DNA from 2 places in the Pseudoalteromonas sp. SCSIO_11900 genome. Region 1 is predicted to be linked to the other one. Evidence: predicted binding sites of a transcription regulator. Region 1 holds the regulator's gene; the other holds the start of a gene.
The links. The regulator sigma-54, encoded in region 1, starts transcription at its own class of promoters, with help from an activator protein. The targets are predictions, from matches to a motif close to GTTGGCACGNNNNTNGNNT.
Positions count from the first base shown of each region.

Region 2: a site for sigma-54 is predicted at 1,471-1,489, ahead of BG00_RS07800 (flagellar basal body rod protein FlgF). Genes of this name have one in related genera too.

Region 1 covers NZ_KK070023.1:1,304,247-1,313,031, forward strand. The annotation lists gene BG00_RS06045 (SRPBCC family protein) at 1-111, opposite strand, end outside; gene BG00_RS06050 (YgiQ family radical SAM protein) at 401-2,584, shown strand; gene mgtE (magnesium transporter) at 2,647-4,005, opposite strand; gene BG00_RS06060 (HPr family phosphocarrier protein) at 4,129-4,401, opposite strand; gene rapZ (RNase adapter RapZ) at 4,420-5,262, opposite strand; gene ptsN (PTS IIA-like nitrogen regulatory protein PtsN) at 5,282-5,734, opposite strand; gene hpf (ribosome hibernation promoting factor) at 5,739-6,026, opposite strand; gene BG00_RS06080 (RNA polymerase factor sigma-54) at 6,053-7,552, opposite strand; gene lptB (LPS export ABC transporter ATP-binding protein) at 7,887-8,612, opposite strand; gene lptA (lipopolysaccharide transport periplasmic protein LptA) at 8,609-8,785, opposite strand, start outside.
Region 2 covers NZ_KK070023.1:1,682,600-1,691,384, forward strand. The annotation lists gene BG00_RS07790 (flagellar hook assembly protein FlgD) at 1-9, shown strand, start outside; gene flgE (flagellar hook protein FlgE) at 69-1,391, shown strand; gene BG00_RS07800 (flagellar basal body rod protein FlgF) at 1,525-2,268, shown strand; gene flgG (flagellar basal-body rod protein FlgG) at 2,290-3,078, shown strand; gene flgH (flagellar basal body L-ring protein FlgH) at 3,093-3,776, shown strand; gene BG00_RS07815 (flagellar basal body P-ring protein FlgI) at 3,789-4,883, shown strand; gene flgJ (flagellar assembly peptidoglycan hydrolase FlgJ) at 5,128-6,123, shown strand; gene flgK (flagellar hook-associated protein FlgK) at 6,125-8,137, shown strand; gene flgL (flagellar hook-associated protein FlgL) at 8,140-8,785, shown strand, end outside.

The DNA.
Region 1 (8,785 bases):
TATTGCGGGAGCGCGTGCGTTAATCTTTATACTTTTTTGCACATGATAATTTTGTGGTAACAATAATCCAACGACAACAAAAACCAAGAGTAAAATGATTGAAAACTGCATTATTTTTTTAAGTAGTTTAATAGGTATTCCTCATCTATTTTAATTTACAGCGTCTATCAATTATTAATTATTTAATAGTTTAACGAAGTCGCGGTTGCTTTTGATCTATTTTATCTACCTTGTATTATTTCAAAAGCAGACATTAGCCGTAATAAGTTTAGATGATTTATTAGTTTTAGTAATGCAATAAAGGTAAACAATTTTTAATCAGCGCTTTCATTTTGTGCTATATCAACGGGGATGTCGATAGGGTATAATTCGCGCCTTTTGTTATTGAACGGCCAATTTTATGAGCACATTAAAAGCTGATCGCGCCTTATTCTCATACCCCAAGTATTGGGCTGAGTGTTATGGCACAGCTCCATTTTTACCAACAACACGCGAAGAAATGGACGCGCTTGGCTGGGATAGCTGCGATATTATTATTATTAGCGGTGATGCTTATGTAGACCATCCTAGTTTTGGGATGGCCGTAATTGGCCGTGTGCTTGAAGCGCAGGGGTTCAGAGTGGGCATTATTGCTCAGCCTGATTGGAACTCTAAAGATGCCTTTATGGCATTGGGTAAGCCTAACTTATTTTTTGGTATTACAGCCGGTAATATGGACTCGATGATCAATCGTTACACCGCTGAAAAACGAATGCGCCATGATGATGCATACACACCAGGAAATGTCGGCGGTAAACGCCCCGATCGCGCCGTGATCATATACTCACAACGTTGTCGTGAAGCCTATAAAGATGTGCCGCTCGTGTTAGGGGGCATTGAAGCCAGCTTGCGTCGTATTGCTCATTATGACTATTGGCAAGAAAAAGTACGTCGTAGCGTATTATTTGACGCTAAAGGCGATATTTTAATCTATGGTAATGCCGAACGCCCGTTAGTTGAAGTAGCGCACCGTATCGCTGCGGGTGAAACCATAGATACCATACAAGATGTGAGAGGCACGGCAGTTATTCGTAAAGAGCCTTTACCCGGTTGGCGTGGCAGTGACTCAACAGCCATTGATAAAATTGGTAAAATAGACCCTATTCCTAATCCTTATGGCGCGGATGATGTTGGCTGTGCTAAATCAGAATTTAAGCAAGCGGGTATTGATTTAAAAGCCGAAGCTGCAAAACCAATTATCATCCAACCTGCGCGCCCTAAGCCATGGGAAAAAACTTACGTTAAGTTACCTGCTTTTGAGCAGGTTAGCGTTAATAAGCCTTTGTATGCGCATGCATCACGTATTTTGCACCAAGAAACCAACCCCGGTTGTGCAAGAGCGTTGTTTCAGCGTCATGGCGATCGCTCTATTTGGGTGAACCCGCCAGCTTATCCACTTGAAACCCAAGAAATGGATGATGTGTTTGGTTTACCGTATCAGCGTATACCACATCCAAGTTATGGCGACGCTAAAATTCCTGCTTACGATATGATTAAAACGTCGGTAAATATAATGCGCGGTTGTTTTGGCGGCTGTTCGTTTTGTTCCATTACCGAGCATGAAGGGCGAATAATTCAAAGCCGTTCTCAAGAATCGATTATTGAAGAAATTGAACAAATTAGAGATAAAGTGCCAGGCTTTACTGGGGTTATCTCTGATTTAGGTGGGCCAACTGCAAATATGTATAAACTGCGTTGTACCAGTAAAAAAGCAGAGAGTACGTGCCGTCGCTTGTCGTGTGTGTATCCTGATATTTGTAAGCATATGGATACTGACCATACCCCGACTATCGATTTATATAAAAAGGCGCGTGAGGTTAAAGGGATCAAAAAGATCTTAATTGCTTCGGGCGTGCGTTATGACCTTGCTGTACGTGATCCTCGTTACGTTAAAGAGCTAGTAACCCATCATGTTGGTGGATATTTAAAAATAGCACCCGAGCATACAGAAGATGGCCCATTATCAAAAATGATGAAGCCGGGTATGGGCGCCTATGATGAATTTAAAGCGTTATTTGATAAGTACTCAAAAGAAGCGGGTAAAAAGCAGTATTTAATTCCATACTTTATTTCTGCTCACCCGGGGACTAAAGATGAAGATATGGTAAACATGGCTTTATGGTTGAAATCGAATGATTTTAAGCTTGATCAGGTACAAAATTTTTACCCATCACCGATGGCTAATGCGACCACTATTTATCATACTGAAATGAACTCGCTTCGTAATATTAAAAATAATACTGAGCAAGTTGCTGTGCCTAAGGGAGCGCGTCAGCGTCGTTTGCATAAAGCAATTTTACGCTATCACGATCCTGCCGGTTGGCCAATGATCCGCGAAGCCCTGCGTAACATGGGCAAAGCCAAGCTTATTGGTAAAGGACCTAACTGTTTAGTCCCTGAAGAAGGGCGAGATGAAAGACAAACTAAAGGCGTAAAAGGTAACAAGGGCGGTCGCCCTGCACTTACTCGTCATACTGGGTTTAGTCAGTTTAAAAAAGCCAACACTAAACCTAAGGTTGGCGGTAATCGCCAGCGCGCAAGGTAAAGTAATTATCGGCTTAAACAAAAACACCGCGTATTGACGCGGTGTTTTTGTTTATAAAAAGATTAAATCAATAACCAAGTCGCAGTACCTAAGAAGGCAAATATACCAACAATATCAGTTACTGTGGTTAGTACCACACTGCCTGCAAGTGCTGGATCTATTTTCATTTTTTTAAGCAATAGTGGGATACTAGCACCCGCAATACCTGCTGCAACTAAATTCATAAACATAGCAAACGCTAAAACACCACCGAGTTTGAAATCCCATTGCCAAAGCGCAACGACACCGGCAATTAGGATAGACCAAACCATACCGTTAATCGCGCCGATAGCGAGTTCTTTTAATAATAAAAAACGTTGGTTAGTTTGGTTGATATGGCCCACCGCGATACCGCGAATAACCAAAGTTAAGGTTTGGCTGCCTGCAACCCCACCCATTGACGGAACAATACCATTGAGCACAGCAAGAATTGGTAATATAGCTAAGGTGTTTTCAAAAAAGCTCGCCACAATTGCAGCCAGCAATGCAGTTAGTAAGTTTACACCCAGCCAAATTGAGCGCTTTTTAGAGCTTTTTAACACAGGTGCAAAGGTATCTTCTTCATCATCTAAACCCGCTAAACCCAGTAAACTGTGCTCAGCGTCTTCACGAATAACATCAACGATATCATCAATGGTGATCCGCCCAAGCAAGTGTGCGTTGTCATCAACAACCGGTGCCGATATCCAGTTATGACGCTCAAACAATTGTGCAACTTCGCTCTCATCCATTGAAATAGGAATAGACTCACAGTCTTCATCCATTAACTCATGAACAATTTTTTCAGGGGGATTAGTTAATAAAGTACTCAGCGATAGGGCGCCTAAAAAGCAGTTATTTTCATCAACCACATATAAGTCATCTGTACCCTCAGGTAATTCGCCGCGTAAGCGAATATAACGTAGTACCACATCTAGAGTCACATCGGGGCGAATAGTAACGGTATCTATATTCATCAATGCGCCAGCAGAGCGCTCTTGATACGATAAAGCCTGCGTTGCACGTTCTCTATCTTGAATATCCATAGCGCTAACAACATCTTTATAAACAGTGTCAGGTAGGCTACGTAGTACTTCCCCTAAATCATCATGGCCCATGTCTTCGGTTGCAGCAGCAATGTGCTCGGGTGCCATTTGCGCAATAATGCCCAAACGTACATCTTCAGACAGCTCTTCAAGCACATCACCTTGTACATCAGGATCAACCAGTTGCCAGAGCATACGACGAATTTTATGGGGAGATGATTCTAAAAGAAGTGCGGTATCACAAGGTGCCGTTTTTGCTAGCATGCGCCTAACTTGAACAAATTGACCACTATTTAGTGACTTAGTCACCTGTTTTAGTTGTTGTAGTGGAATATCTTGTTCTAAAGCTTCAGGCATTGGCGTCCTTAATTAAATTTTATTACACGATGATGGGGTATTGCTTTATCTTACTTTATATCAGCAAACTACCTCAACCACTATTAATCTAAGTTTAGGATGATGAGTTAATAATGAACTTTTTTATTCTTGCTCATTAAATCGTTGGTCAATGAGTTCACCTATTGCGCTAAGTGCAGGCTCAGCGTCGGGGCCTTCGCATACCACCTTAACTTCTTTGCCTTGGCTGCTTTCGAGTAACATAAGTGCCAGCACGCTATCGCCAGCGGCTTGTTTGTCATCTTGAAATAAAGTGATTGTGGCATCAAATTGCACAGAAAGCTGAGCTAATACTGTCGCCGCTCTAGCGTGTAATCCTAATTTGTTTTTTATTAAAAATGTATTTTCTAAGCGCATGACATGTTCTCGCAAGCTTTATTCTTGTTCTCGGTGGCGAATTTTTACATTGGGATGACTCATTGCAAAGCTTTCGCCAATGGTTTGCGCTAAATAAACAGAGCGGTGTTGCCCACCGGTGCAGCCAATTGCAATAGTTAAGTAGCTGCGATTATTTCGTTCTAAATGCGGCAGCCATGTTTGCACAAATGTTTGAATTTGCCATGTAAATTTTTGCACTATACTGTGACTTGCTAGGTAGTCTTTTACTGGTTGATCCAGCCCTGTAAGTAGCTTTAGTTCAGGCTCCCAATGCGGGTTTGGTAAAAAACGGGCATCGAATACGTAATCTGCTTCTTTAGGGAGGCCGTGTTTAAAACCAAATGACTCAAAGGTAATGATCAGTTGTTTATCTTTTTTTCCGAGTATTTTTTCACGAATAGACTCAGCAAGCTGATGCACACTTAAATCTGTGGTATCAATCATATAATCAGCACGATTAATCAATACATCAAGCAGTTGTTTTTCTTTTTTTATGGCTAAATCAAGCGGCAAAGAATCAATAGATAAAGGGTGAAGACGACGCGTTTCCGAAAAGCGTTTTATTAATGTTTGATCGTCACTGTCTAAATAAAATACCGTTGGTTTAGTAAAACCAGGTAAATATTCAATGATTTCATTAAACTGCTGTTGCTCTTTAGGTAGGTTACGTACATCAACACTCACAGCAATTTTATTATAACTGTCGGAAACACTGCGCACTAATGATGGTAATAAATTAAGAGGAATATTGTCTACACAATAATAACCTAAGTCTTCCACAACGCGTAACGCCACAGATTTACCTGACCCTGAGCGACCGCTTATAATTATTAATTCCATTTACCACCTTTCTTTATTACTACGATTGACTGACGATAACCTGATACAGTTCGCTATCCGATTTGGCGGCGCGTAACTGTTTACAAAATTCTTTATCATTGAGCTTATCAGCAATCGTGGCTAGCGTCTTCAAATGCTGCTGATTATCGCCATCGGGAACAATTAACGCGACAAAAATGTCAACCGGTCGGTTATCAATCGCATCAAAATTAATAGCTGTTTCGCTCACTAAAATCAAAGCTAGGGGTTCTTGAGCACCACTCATGCGACCATGTGGAATAGCAATGCCTCGACCAATGCCTGTACTTCCAAGCTTTTCTCTTGCAGTTAATGCATTAAGAATATCTTGTTGTGTTAAATAGGGCAGCTTATTGTGAGCCAATTCACTGATAAATTCTAAAATTCTTTTTTTACTATTAAAAAGGACCGCAGCTTTACTGCAGTCCTGACAGATAAGTGAGCTTAGTTTCATAGTGTTAGTGTCGAGCAAGTTTCTCTTTGTGTTTAATTACTTGACGATCTAGCTTGTCAATGAGCGAGTCTATAGCGGCATACATATCTTGATGCTCAGTAGAAGCAAAAATCTCAGCGCCACTAACATGAACGGTTGCTTCAGCTTTTTGGTTTAGTTTTTCTACATCGAGAATAACGTGCACATTCGTTATGTGATCAGTGTGCCTCTGTAACTTCGAAAATTTGCTATTTACGTAGTCTCTAAGCGAGTCGGTAATATCTACATGACGACCAGTTAAATTCAGTTGCATAAACATTTTCCTCTTTGTTGTACGCCTTAAATCAAACTTTTACGTTGATTAGACGGGGGAATAGCTAGAGATTCGCGATATTTTGCTATAGTTCTCCTCGCTACTTTAATTCCTTGCTCTGCCAATATATCTGCAATTTTACTATCACTCAATGGTTTAGCTGAGTTTTCTGCAGCGATTAATTTTTTAATTAATGCTCGTATTGCTGTTGATGAGCATTCGCCACCATTTTCAGTACTTACATGGCTTGAAAAGAAATATTTAAGCTCAAAAATGCCACGTGGTGTGTGCATGTATTTTTGCGTAGTAACACGTGAAATAGTCGACTCGTGCATTTCCACCATTTCAGCCACATCGTTAAGTACCATAGGCTTCATCGCCTCAGGACCATGTTCAAAAAAGGCCTGTTGTTGCTGCACAATACAGTTAGTTACTTTAAGCAGCGTGTCGTTTCTACTTTCTAAGCTTTTTATAAACCATTTAGCCTCTTGTAAGTGCGAGCGAATAAACTGGCTATCACCACTTGATTTAACCGTACGCGACATAGCTGCATATTGGCTATTTACTCTGATCTTAGGCATGCTATCTGGGTTTAGTTCAACCACCCAACGGCCTTTTACTTTTTTAACCGACACGTCAGGAATAACGTACTCAGACTCTTCTCTGACAATAGTGTCTGCCGGTTTTGGGCTGAGCGTATGAATCAGCGTCATGATTTCTTTAAGCTCATCTTCTTTAAGCTTTGTTTTTTTCATCAACGTGCGATAATCACGCGCAGCCAGTAAATCAATATGATCGGTTAAGATCATTTTTGTTTCGTTTAAAAAAGGTGTGTCTTTATCAAATTGATTTAGCTGAATACACAAGCACTCTTGTAAACTACGCGCGGCTATTCCCACTGGATCAAATAGTTGAATACGCTTTAGTACCGCTTCTATTTCGTCAAGTTCAACTTCATCTTCGGCGTCGTTTTCTTGGTTAAAGCTTTCTAATATTTCTTCACAGCTAAGGGTTAGAATCCCTGAGTCGTCCACAGCTTCTACAATTGCAATAGCTATCGCTTCATCGGTAGGGCTAAACGGCGTCAGTTGAAGTTGCCACATTAAATACTCATGCAGCGTTTCAGTCGAAGAGCCTTGATAAATAGATTCATCTTCTGGCATTGGGCCCGATGAAGAGGCAGGCGCAGCACTCATATATTCATCCCAAGTGACATCCATAGCCATATCATCGCTAATGGTGTCTTTGGTCATTGCTTCACCGCTATCTTGCTCATACTCGCTAGGTTTATCGTCGGCTGAGGCACTTAGCGTTAAGTCATCGTTATCGGCTTTTTGTTCGTTTTTACCTGCAGTGTCTTCGCTGTAATCGTGTTCTTCAACTTCAAGCAAGGGGTTGCTATCGAGCGCTTCTTGAATTTCTTGCTGGAGATCCAATGTACTGAGTTGCAATAAGCGAATTGCTTGTTGCAACTGTGGAGTCATTGTAAGTTGCTGGCCCATGCGCAGCTGTAATGATTGCCTCATGTATCTCTAACAATCCTTTTAAATTACGGTCTGTTGACCTTTACGATTAAAATTTGTTCAAACTAGGGGCGGTTTAATTGCGGCGCGAGGTTTGTAACCTAGTGGGCTAAGTCAAAACCGAGCAACAAAGAGTAAATCGTCCCTAGGCAGAACCCGAAGGGCAGCGCCTGTTTGGCATTGATGCTGCGTTATCGCCTATTTATGGGGGAATACCACACCACATAGGCTCTGCCTTGCCTAAATACCAAACAGACTGCTGCAAATTCAACCTTGATAGGTCAACAGACCTAAGTATGATTAATCTTAGCAGATGCTTAGTGGAATAACACACATATTAGAGCTTGAACTGCTCGCCCAAATAAACATCGCGTACTGTTTTATCGTTTAATACGTATTCAGGAGTGCCTGATGCAATTAACTCCCCATGAGAAACTATGTAGGCTTTTTCACAAACATCAAGTGTTTCGCGCACGTTATGATCTGTAATAAGGACGCCAATGCCACGGTTTTTAAGATGCTCTATAATCTTTTTAATATCTAATACTGAGATAGGATCAACCCCCGCAAAGGGTTCGTCTAAAAGGATAAATTTAGGGTTTGCTGCAAGCGCGCGAGCAATTTCAACGCGGCGACGTTCACCACCTGATAAAGCCATACCTTGACTATCGCGGATATGCTGAATGCTAAATTCATCAAGTAAATTATTTAAAGTATCTTCGCGTTGTTGTTTATTTAATTCTTTACGTGTTTCTAAGATAGCCATTAAGTTTTGATAAACAGTCAGCTTTCTAAAAATAGACGACTCTTGCGGTAAATAACCAATCCCTAAACGCGCTCGGCTGTGCATCGGTAATAAAGTAATATCTTTATCATCAATTGATATTTTGCCTTTATCGCTAGGTACAAGGCCTACAATCATATAAAAGGTGGTGGTTTTACCTGCACCATTAGGGCCAAGTAACCCCACAATACTGCCAGCTTCAACCTCTAGGCCAACGTTTTTCACCACTTCACGACCTTTGTAGCTTTTAGCTAATAGCTCTGCTTTTAATGTGCTCATGGTTGGCCTTTATCATCTTCTTTTTTATTTTCAACAGGCACTAAAATAGTGTGTACACGGTCTGTTGAGTTTTCGTCTTTTTCTGCGCTAATTAACTGCTGCTCGATATCGTAAGTGATACTTTTAGCTGTTATTTTTTGACCTGCTTGAGCAATGCTTGCATCGCCGATTAA
Region 2 (8,785 bases), 380 kb from region 1:
ATCGCGTAATAGATTTTATGTATTTTTTTAGCCAATAGGCTAAATATTTTCTAGGTTAGAGGTTAATTATGAGCTTCAATATTGCATTAACAGGCCTTGCTGCCGCACAAAAAGATTTAGATGTTACCGCCAATAATATTGCCAACGTAAATACCACGGGCTTTAAAGAGTCTCGCGCTGAATTTGCTGATGTATACGCATCATCAGTATTTAGCGCCGGTAAAACAAAAAATGGTGATGGTGTACAAACCACTATGGTTGCCCAGCAGTTTCATCAGGGCTCGCTGCAGTTTACTAATAATTCACTGGATTTAGCGATCACAGGTGAGGGGTATTTTGCTACCAGCCAAGACCTAGGCGCGCAAGATTTTACTTACACACGTGCCGGCGCATTTAAGTTAAACAAAGACAACTTTGTTGTAGATGCTAAAGGTAATTTTTTACAAAGCTTCCCAGTTGATGAAGTTAGTGGTGATACGACCTCTGTAAGTCTTAGTACTTCATCTGCTTTACAAATACCCGATTCTTCGGGCTCTCCGCGCTCTACTTCAAACGTTTATACATCATTTAACGTCGATTCTCGAGAAGATGTAATAGCTGTCCCTTTTGATGCAACAGACAGTACTACTTATAACTCTTCGACATCGACCACAATGTATGACTCACTTGGTGAGCCACATGTTCTACAATTCTTTTTTGTAAAAACAGCGCCTAATGAATGGCAAGTACATGGTACGCTTGATAAAACTCCCTTTGATGCAACTGGTGCCGCGACAGCAACACCAAGCGCGCTAAGTACCTTTGGGTTTGATGCTAGCGGTTTGCCTGCAACGACTAATGGTGCTCCAAATGTTGGTCCAACCTTTACTGATGTTAATTTAACCGGAGCTAATTTATCGGGTATTTTATCTAATGGCGCCCAATTTGATGATATTGCGATTAATTGGCGCGATGAGGCCGGTACTGCAAATAAAACGCCTACTCAATATGCGAGTCGCTTTGAGGTGAAAGCACTAGAGCAAGATGGTGCGACAGTAGGTCGCTTAGCGGGTATTGACATTGGTACAGATGGAAAAGTCGTTGCATCTTACAGTAATGGTGATTCAACTTACTTAGGTCAAGTTGCCATGGTGCGCTTTTCAAACTCACAAGGTTTGCAGCAAGTAGGTGATACTTCATGGAAAAAAAGTTTAACCTCGGGCGAGCCAATAGCGGGTGAGCCAGGTTCAGGCACACTAGGCAACATTAACTCGTCAGCTCTTGAGCAATCTAACGTAAACTTAACCAATGAGCTGGTTGATTTGATTAGTGCGCAGCGTAACTTCCAAGCAAACTCTCGTGCGCTTGAGGTTAACTCAACTATTCAACAAAACATCCTTCAGATCAGATAATCATGTTTTGATTTACTAAGGCTGCTTAGTGCAGCCTTTTTTATTCCTCTTCTAAAATCTTATTCACACTTAAATTTAATTTGGCACTTATATTGCATTTACTCATACATAGATTTCTTAATGAGTCGATGTTATGGATAAAATGGTCTACATAGCGGCATCTGGCGCTAAACAAAGCATGCAAGGGCTTGCTCTTAAAGCCAATAATTTGGCAAATGCGAATACCACTGGGTTTAAATCTGATTTTGCGCAAGCACGGTCAATGCAGGCTTTCGGTGAAGGTTTGCCGACTCGTGTTTTTGCTATGCAGGAGCGCCCAGGATCAAACATGACATCGGGCGGTGTTGTCGAAACAGGCCGTAGCCTTGATATTGCTATGAGTGATAACGCATGGCTGAGTGTTCAGGATGCCTCTGGTAATGAAGCCTACACAAAAGTGGGTTCGTTAAATATAACGGCTGAAGGTATGTTAACTACCAGCGACGGTCGTCAAGTTATTGGCGAAGGTGGGCCAGTCATATTACCGGTACCGATTGAAAAAATTGAATTTAGCAAAGATGGCACTATTCAAGTTCGCCCTCAAGGTGCACCGGCTAACTTTTTAGAAGAAGTTGATCGGCTAAAAGTGGTTGATGCAAACAACGCCACGCTCGAAAAGGGTAACGATGGCTTATTTAGAGCTAAACCAGGCCAAATAGTTGAAACATCAGCCAATGTACAAGTATTAGGTGGCACATTAGAAAAATCGAATGTAAATCCTGTGCATGAAATGGTCGATATGATCAGTCATCAACGCCAATTTGAATTACAAGTAAAACTGATGAAAACAGCTGAAGAGATTGACGAACGTCAAGAACAGCTGATGCGCATCGTTTAACTTTAACGTGAGGATATTATTATGAATCCAGCATTATGGATAAGTAAAACAGGGCTTGACGCTCAACAAACTGATATATCGGTTATATCAAATAACTTAGCGAACGCCAGTACAGTGGGTTACAAAAAAAGCCGCGCTATTTTTGAAGACTTACTCTACCAAAATATTAATCAACCAGGCGGTCGCTCATCGCAAGACACCGAAATGCCGTCAGGTTTAATGCTTGGTGCGGGTACTAAGGTGGTGGCTAACCAAAAAAACTTTTCGCAAGGTAATATGCTCACCACTGAAAATTCATTAGATTGGATGATTTCAGGTCCTGGCTTTTTTGAAGTATTGCAACCGGATGGCAATATTGCTTATTCGCGTAACGGCCAGTTTACTACTGACGGTGAGGGGCGTGTTGTAACCTCGGGTGCCGGTTACGTTGTTCAGCCTGAAATGAATGTACCTGACGATGCACAGTCGATCACCGTATCTCAAGACGGTGAAGTGTCAGTTCGCGTTAAAGGTCAGGCCGAAAACGTGGTTATTGGTCAGATCACGATTAGTGATTTTATTAATCCGTCGGGCCTTGAGCCTATAGGGCAAAACCTTTATACCGAAACTGCGGTAAGTGGTGCGCCTGTTCAAGGTAACCCGGGGGTTGAGGGCTTAGGTACAATTATTCAAGGTTCACTTGAAACATCAAATGTAAATGTGACCGAAGAGTTGGTTAATTTGATTGAAACTCAGCGAGTTTACGAAATGAACTCAAAGGTAATTTCAGCGGTTGATGAAATGATGAGCTACATCAATCAACAATTATAGTTTTGGGGGATTGTATGCGTAATATTATGTTATTTGCAGTAGGGACTTTACTGTTAAGCGGTTGTGTATCTACACAAAATAATGAAGTAGTGCAGGACGATCCCTACTATGCACCTATGTATCCTGAGCCTAATATGGAGCCAGTGGTAGCAACAGGCTCTTTATTCAGTACTCAGTTATCTAATGACTTATATGCCGATAAAAAAGCACTTAGAACAGGCGATATCATTACTGTTAAATTGCAAGAGTCAACCCAAGCCACAAAAGCGGCTAAAACAGAAACAGATAAACAAACAGATGCTAGCCTCGATCCTGTTATTGGTTTAGGTGGTTTACCGGTTAATATTGGTGGCGATAGTATTCAATTTGGGGTTGGTAGTGATGCGTCGTTTAAAGGTGACTCAAAATCAAATCAATCAAACAGCCTAGTTGGCGATATTTCGGTTAACGTGATGCGAGTATTACCAAATGGTAATTTAGTGATTCGTGGTGAAAAATGGCTAACGCTAAATACCGGTGAAGAATTTATTCGCTTAGAGGGGTTAGTGCGTCCACAAGATGTTAATGCTGATAATACCGTTGAGTCTAATCGTATTGCGAATGCGCGTATTCAGTATTCAGGTAAGGGTCAAACTCAAGAGGCACAAAGCCCGGGTTGGTTAACGCGTTTCTTTAGTAGCTCATTGTTTCCCTTTTAGAGGACATTCAACATGAATGGTTTTAAAGTTTTTTGTTTTATGGTGCTACTAGGCTGGCAATTTACTGCCAGTGCTGAGCGAATTAAAGATGTGTCTATGGTCGAAGGGGTGCGCTCAAACCAATTAGTGGGCTATGGATTGGTTGTTGGTTTACCGGGTACCGGAGAGCAAAGCCGTTTTACCGAGCAAAGTTTTAAAGGCATGCTTAATAGTTTTGGTATTACACTACCTGCGAGTTTAAAGCCAAAAATTAAAAATGTTGCAGCAGTCGCGGTTCATGCTGAACTCCCCCCATTTAGAAAGCCAGGGCAAACTATAGACATTACTGTGTCATCAATTGGTAGTGCGGGAAGCTTACGTGGCGGTACGTTATTACAAACATTTTTAAAAGGGGTTGATGGCAATGTATACGCTATTGCACAAGGGAGCTTAATTGTTGGTGGCTTAGGTGCTGAAGGCCTAGATGGTAGCCGAGTCGTGATTAATACGCCAACCGTAGGGCGTGTGCCAAACGGTGCCACGGTTGAACGTGCCGTTAAAAGCCCATTTATGCAAAACGACTATATTACCTTTAATTTAAACCGTCCGGACTTTACAACCGCAAAACGTTTAGAGAAAACCATTAATGATTTAATCGGCCCAAATAGCGCACAAGCACTCGATGCCGCCTCTATTCGGGTTGTTGCGCCACGAGATGCCTCGCAGCGCGTATCGTATTTATCGACCCTTGAAAACTTAGAATTTAAGCCTGCGGATACTTCGGCAAAAATAATTGTTAATTCGCGTACCGGCACCATCGTTATAGGCAAAAATGTAAAATTACAACCTGCGGCAATTACCCATGGTGGTTTAACAGTCACGATTGCTGAGCAACAAAATGTGGCGCAGCCAAACCCGTTAGCAGAAGGCGAAACCGTTGTTACACAGCAAAGTATTATTGATGTTAATCAAGATGATTCACGCGCTTTTGTATTTGATCCTGGTGTGAGTCTTGATGATTTAGTTCGCGCAATTAATGAAGTTGGCGCTGCTCCTGGTGATTTAATGGCGATTCTTGAAGCACTTAAAGAAGCCGGCGCCATAAATGGTCAGCTTGTTGTAATTTAGTTTTATAAGACCCTATTTAGGGTCTTTAACAGTTAACCTAAAAAAAGACGCGGCATAAAGCCGCTGTTACCTCAGCAATATAAACCTACACAATAAGTAGCAGCGAGTTTACCTCGCGTCTCTCACTTAGTTTAATTTCTGCCTAGAACCTAGAACCTAGAACCTAGAACCTAGAACCTTTCACTTCACTTGGCTCAATTATTGCATTTAACTAAGAATTATTAATTATTGTGTCAAAAAGCTGATGGAAACAAATCATCTAGATAAGCAAAACTTTTTTGATTTAGGCAACTTAGACTCTTTGCGTCGAGATGCTTTAAACAGCGGTGATGCATCAACCGATGCATCTAAAGCGGCGTTAAAAAAAGCAGCGGCACAATTTGAAGCTATTTTTACCCAAATGCTGCTTAAAAGTATGCGTAAAGCTAATGAGGCTTTTGAAGATAAAGAAAGCCCGTTTAATGCTAGCGGCGTGAAATTTTTTGAAGAAATGCACGACCAACAAATGGCCTCAGAGCTTTCATCAAATGGCTCTTTGGGACTTGCAGATTTAATTGTGCAGCAACTATCGCCAGATGGAAAAAACTTTATGCCAGGCTCTGTACTTCGCACAACGTCTGATTTCTTTAGTGATCAACGTGCGGGTAGCACCTTACCTCATCAAGAAAATCAAAAGGTCACTGCAAAAGTACCGCTTGTTGATTCAACTGAAAAAAGCGAACAAAACACAGCGCCTAAGACATTTGAAAATGCTGAGGAATTTGTAAGCACCGTGTGGGAACACGCAAAAACAGCGGCTAAAAAAATTGGTTTAAATCCGGCGGTTATGGTCGCGCAAGCGGCATTAGAAACTGGTTGGGGTAAACATATTATTAGTAAAGGTGATGGTAATAGCTCAAACAACTTATTCAATATTAAGTCAGATAAAAGTTGGCAGGGTGAAAAGGCCAGTAAGGTCACTTTAGAGTTTGAGCAAGGTGCTGCAGTTAAAAAGCAAGCAAGCTTTAGAGCGTATGATTCGATAAAAGATAGCGTGAATGATTTTGTAGATTTTTTAACACAAAACCCGCGCTATCAAGATGCATTAAACAATACGGCAAAGCCGCATAAGTTCTTAGACTCTTTACAGCAAGCCGGTTATGCAACCGACCCTAATTATGCTGACAAAATAAAAAGGGTGTTAAACAGTAACGAATTGAAGAATATCGCCACAAGCGTGATCCGCCAAGGAGTAGAGTAACATGTCGTTTAATTTATTAAATATTGCAAATTCAGGAATAAGAGCAAACTCTGAGTTATTGCAAACGACAAGTAAAAACATCTCAAATGTTAATACCGAAGGGTATGTACGTGAGCGCACCGAATTTACCACCATGATTGATAATCAGGTGGGCCGTGGTCAAACGTACCGGTTATTGAATGAGTTTGCGCAAAAGCAATTAAATCGAGATACTTCAAATAAAAGTTTTTTTGATCAATTCGTTAGTGAAGCGAGTCGGGTTGATCAAATTTTTTCAGAAAAATCAAATAGCCTATCAACTAGTATCAACTCAATGTTTAATAACGTGCAAGAAGCGCTTAATCAACCTTCCTCAACAGTTGCTCGTTCATTAGTGATGAGTGATGCACAAAATTTAGTTGATCAAATGGACCGACTTGCAGGTATTGTTTCTGAGCAAAAAGCGGTTGTTAATGAGCAATTAGAAATCTTTTCTGAAGAGGCTAATACGCTTATTGAAAGTATTAGTTCGCTGAATCAAGAAATTGCGGGTGTTCATGGTACCAGGAATGAAGCCGATGCGAGCTCAGCTTACAATGAGCGTGATAAAGCAATTCGCGATTTATCTGAGCTGATTGATATAGAAACACTCGATGGCCCCAATGGTGAAAAACAAGTGTTTATGGGCAGCGGTGAAGCCGTTGTAATGCAAAACGGCTCGTTTAACTTGTTTTCGATGCGCGGCGACCCGGATCCAAACTTTAAAGAACTGCGCTTAGATGTAAATGGCGGCAAAGCTGTGCCGCTTGAAGTTGATGCCAGTAAATTAAAAGGCAAAATAGGTGGTTTACTTGCCTTCAGAGACGATATTTTAGTACCTGCGCAAAATCAAATAGGCCAAATGGGCATTGCGCTTGCTGATTCGTTTAATCAGCAAAACCGTTTAGGTATGGATGCAAACGGTGAGCTTGGAGGGGATATTTTTGATATCCCAACGGTCAGTGCTTTTGTTTATCAAGCCAATAGCGGAACAGCTAATATCTCAGCAACCGTTGAGGCTGGTAAAGGCAGTGAACTGCCAGCGAGTGACTTTGTGATCACTTATACGGGTAACCCTAACGAAGTAAGTATTCAGCCAGTAGATAATAAAGGCGAGCTATTAGGCGCCGCTACAACAGCAACATTTGTAGGCGGTGAAATTAACTCGGCAAATAACCCAGGTGTTGATTTATTTGGTTTGCAGTTAACTATGGCTGGTGCAGGTAATCCAGGCGATAAATTTCAAATTAAGCTCAATTCAGAAGCCGCAGCAAATATATCGTTAACAACTGGGCGCGGTGAAGACCTAGCGTTAGCATCGCCAATACGCACCGCCGATGACATAAATAACACCGGTAGCGGCGCTATTTCTGCTGGCAGTGTGAGTAGTGTTACCGCTGGTGGCTTTACAACTACCACTCCTCCTGCACTCGCTAATGGAGATATAACCATTGTTAAAGCAGCGGGTACAAATGATTACTTAATTAGCGATGGAAACGGCGCTAATGTGCCAATTACTATTGCACCACCAGGCAAAAATGTTTTGGCTGGCCTTGGTGCTCCTTATAACGATTATGGTTTTGACTTTGATATTGAAGGCTCGCCAGCCACAGGCGATAGCTTTACGTTAGAGTTTAACAAAGGCGGCTTTGACGATAACCGCAACGGTTTAAAATTAGCTGAGTTACAAAACGGTGACTTTGTGCGTCAAAATGTTGTTTCAAGCTCAGATGCCGATAACCATAAAACGTTTAACCAAGCGTATGCCGGATTAGTAACCGACATTGGCGTGGTAACAGGCCAAGCTAAAACAAACGGCGCAGCATTCGACGCACTCGCACAGCAGTCAGAGGCATGGTACGAGTCGTTATCTGGGGTAAACCTTGACGAAGAAGCAGCTAATTTGCTGCGCTTTCAACAATCTTACGCAGCTTCAGCTCAGGTGCTTTCTGCTGCACGTTCTATTTTTGACACTTTACTTAGTGCCGCGAGGTAATTATGCGTTTATCAAATAACTTAATGTATCAAAATAACATTAATAAAATACTACAAAATCAAAATGGCGTAGCAAACGCACAAGAGCGAGTAAATACTGAACAAAAATATTTATCTACTTCAGAAGCGCCTGCCGATATATCGCAAGCTATGCTGTATACCAATAAAATACAAAGTAATGAGCAATATACAAAAAATATTAATCAGCTCAATGGCCGACTCAAAATCGAAGAAAGCGTACTGCAAGGTATTAACGAAAGTGTTCAAGCAGCTAAAGATATTGCCTTAAAAGCAGGTAATGGCGCGTACAGTAAAGACGATTTAAAGTCGTTAGCGTCGGAGCTAACCGAAATACAAAAAACACTCGTTAATTTAATGAATACACGCTCAGAAGACGGTAAGTTTATTTTTTCAGGCTACCAAGACAGTACGCAACCGTATCAGTTTGATGCCGCTAGCGGCAAGTACAATTACCAAGGCGATCAAGGCCAGCATAAAATTACTATTGCCGAAGGTGTGTCGATTAAATCTAGCGACAACGGCTACGACACCTTTGAAAAAACCAATGCACGCCTCGATGTAGCATCTAACACAGGCGATGCATCAAGTACGCTTACGGGTTCTGTTTATGTAGATAAACAAGGTGTTT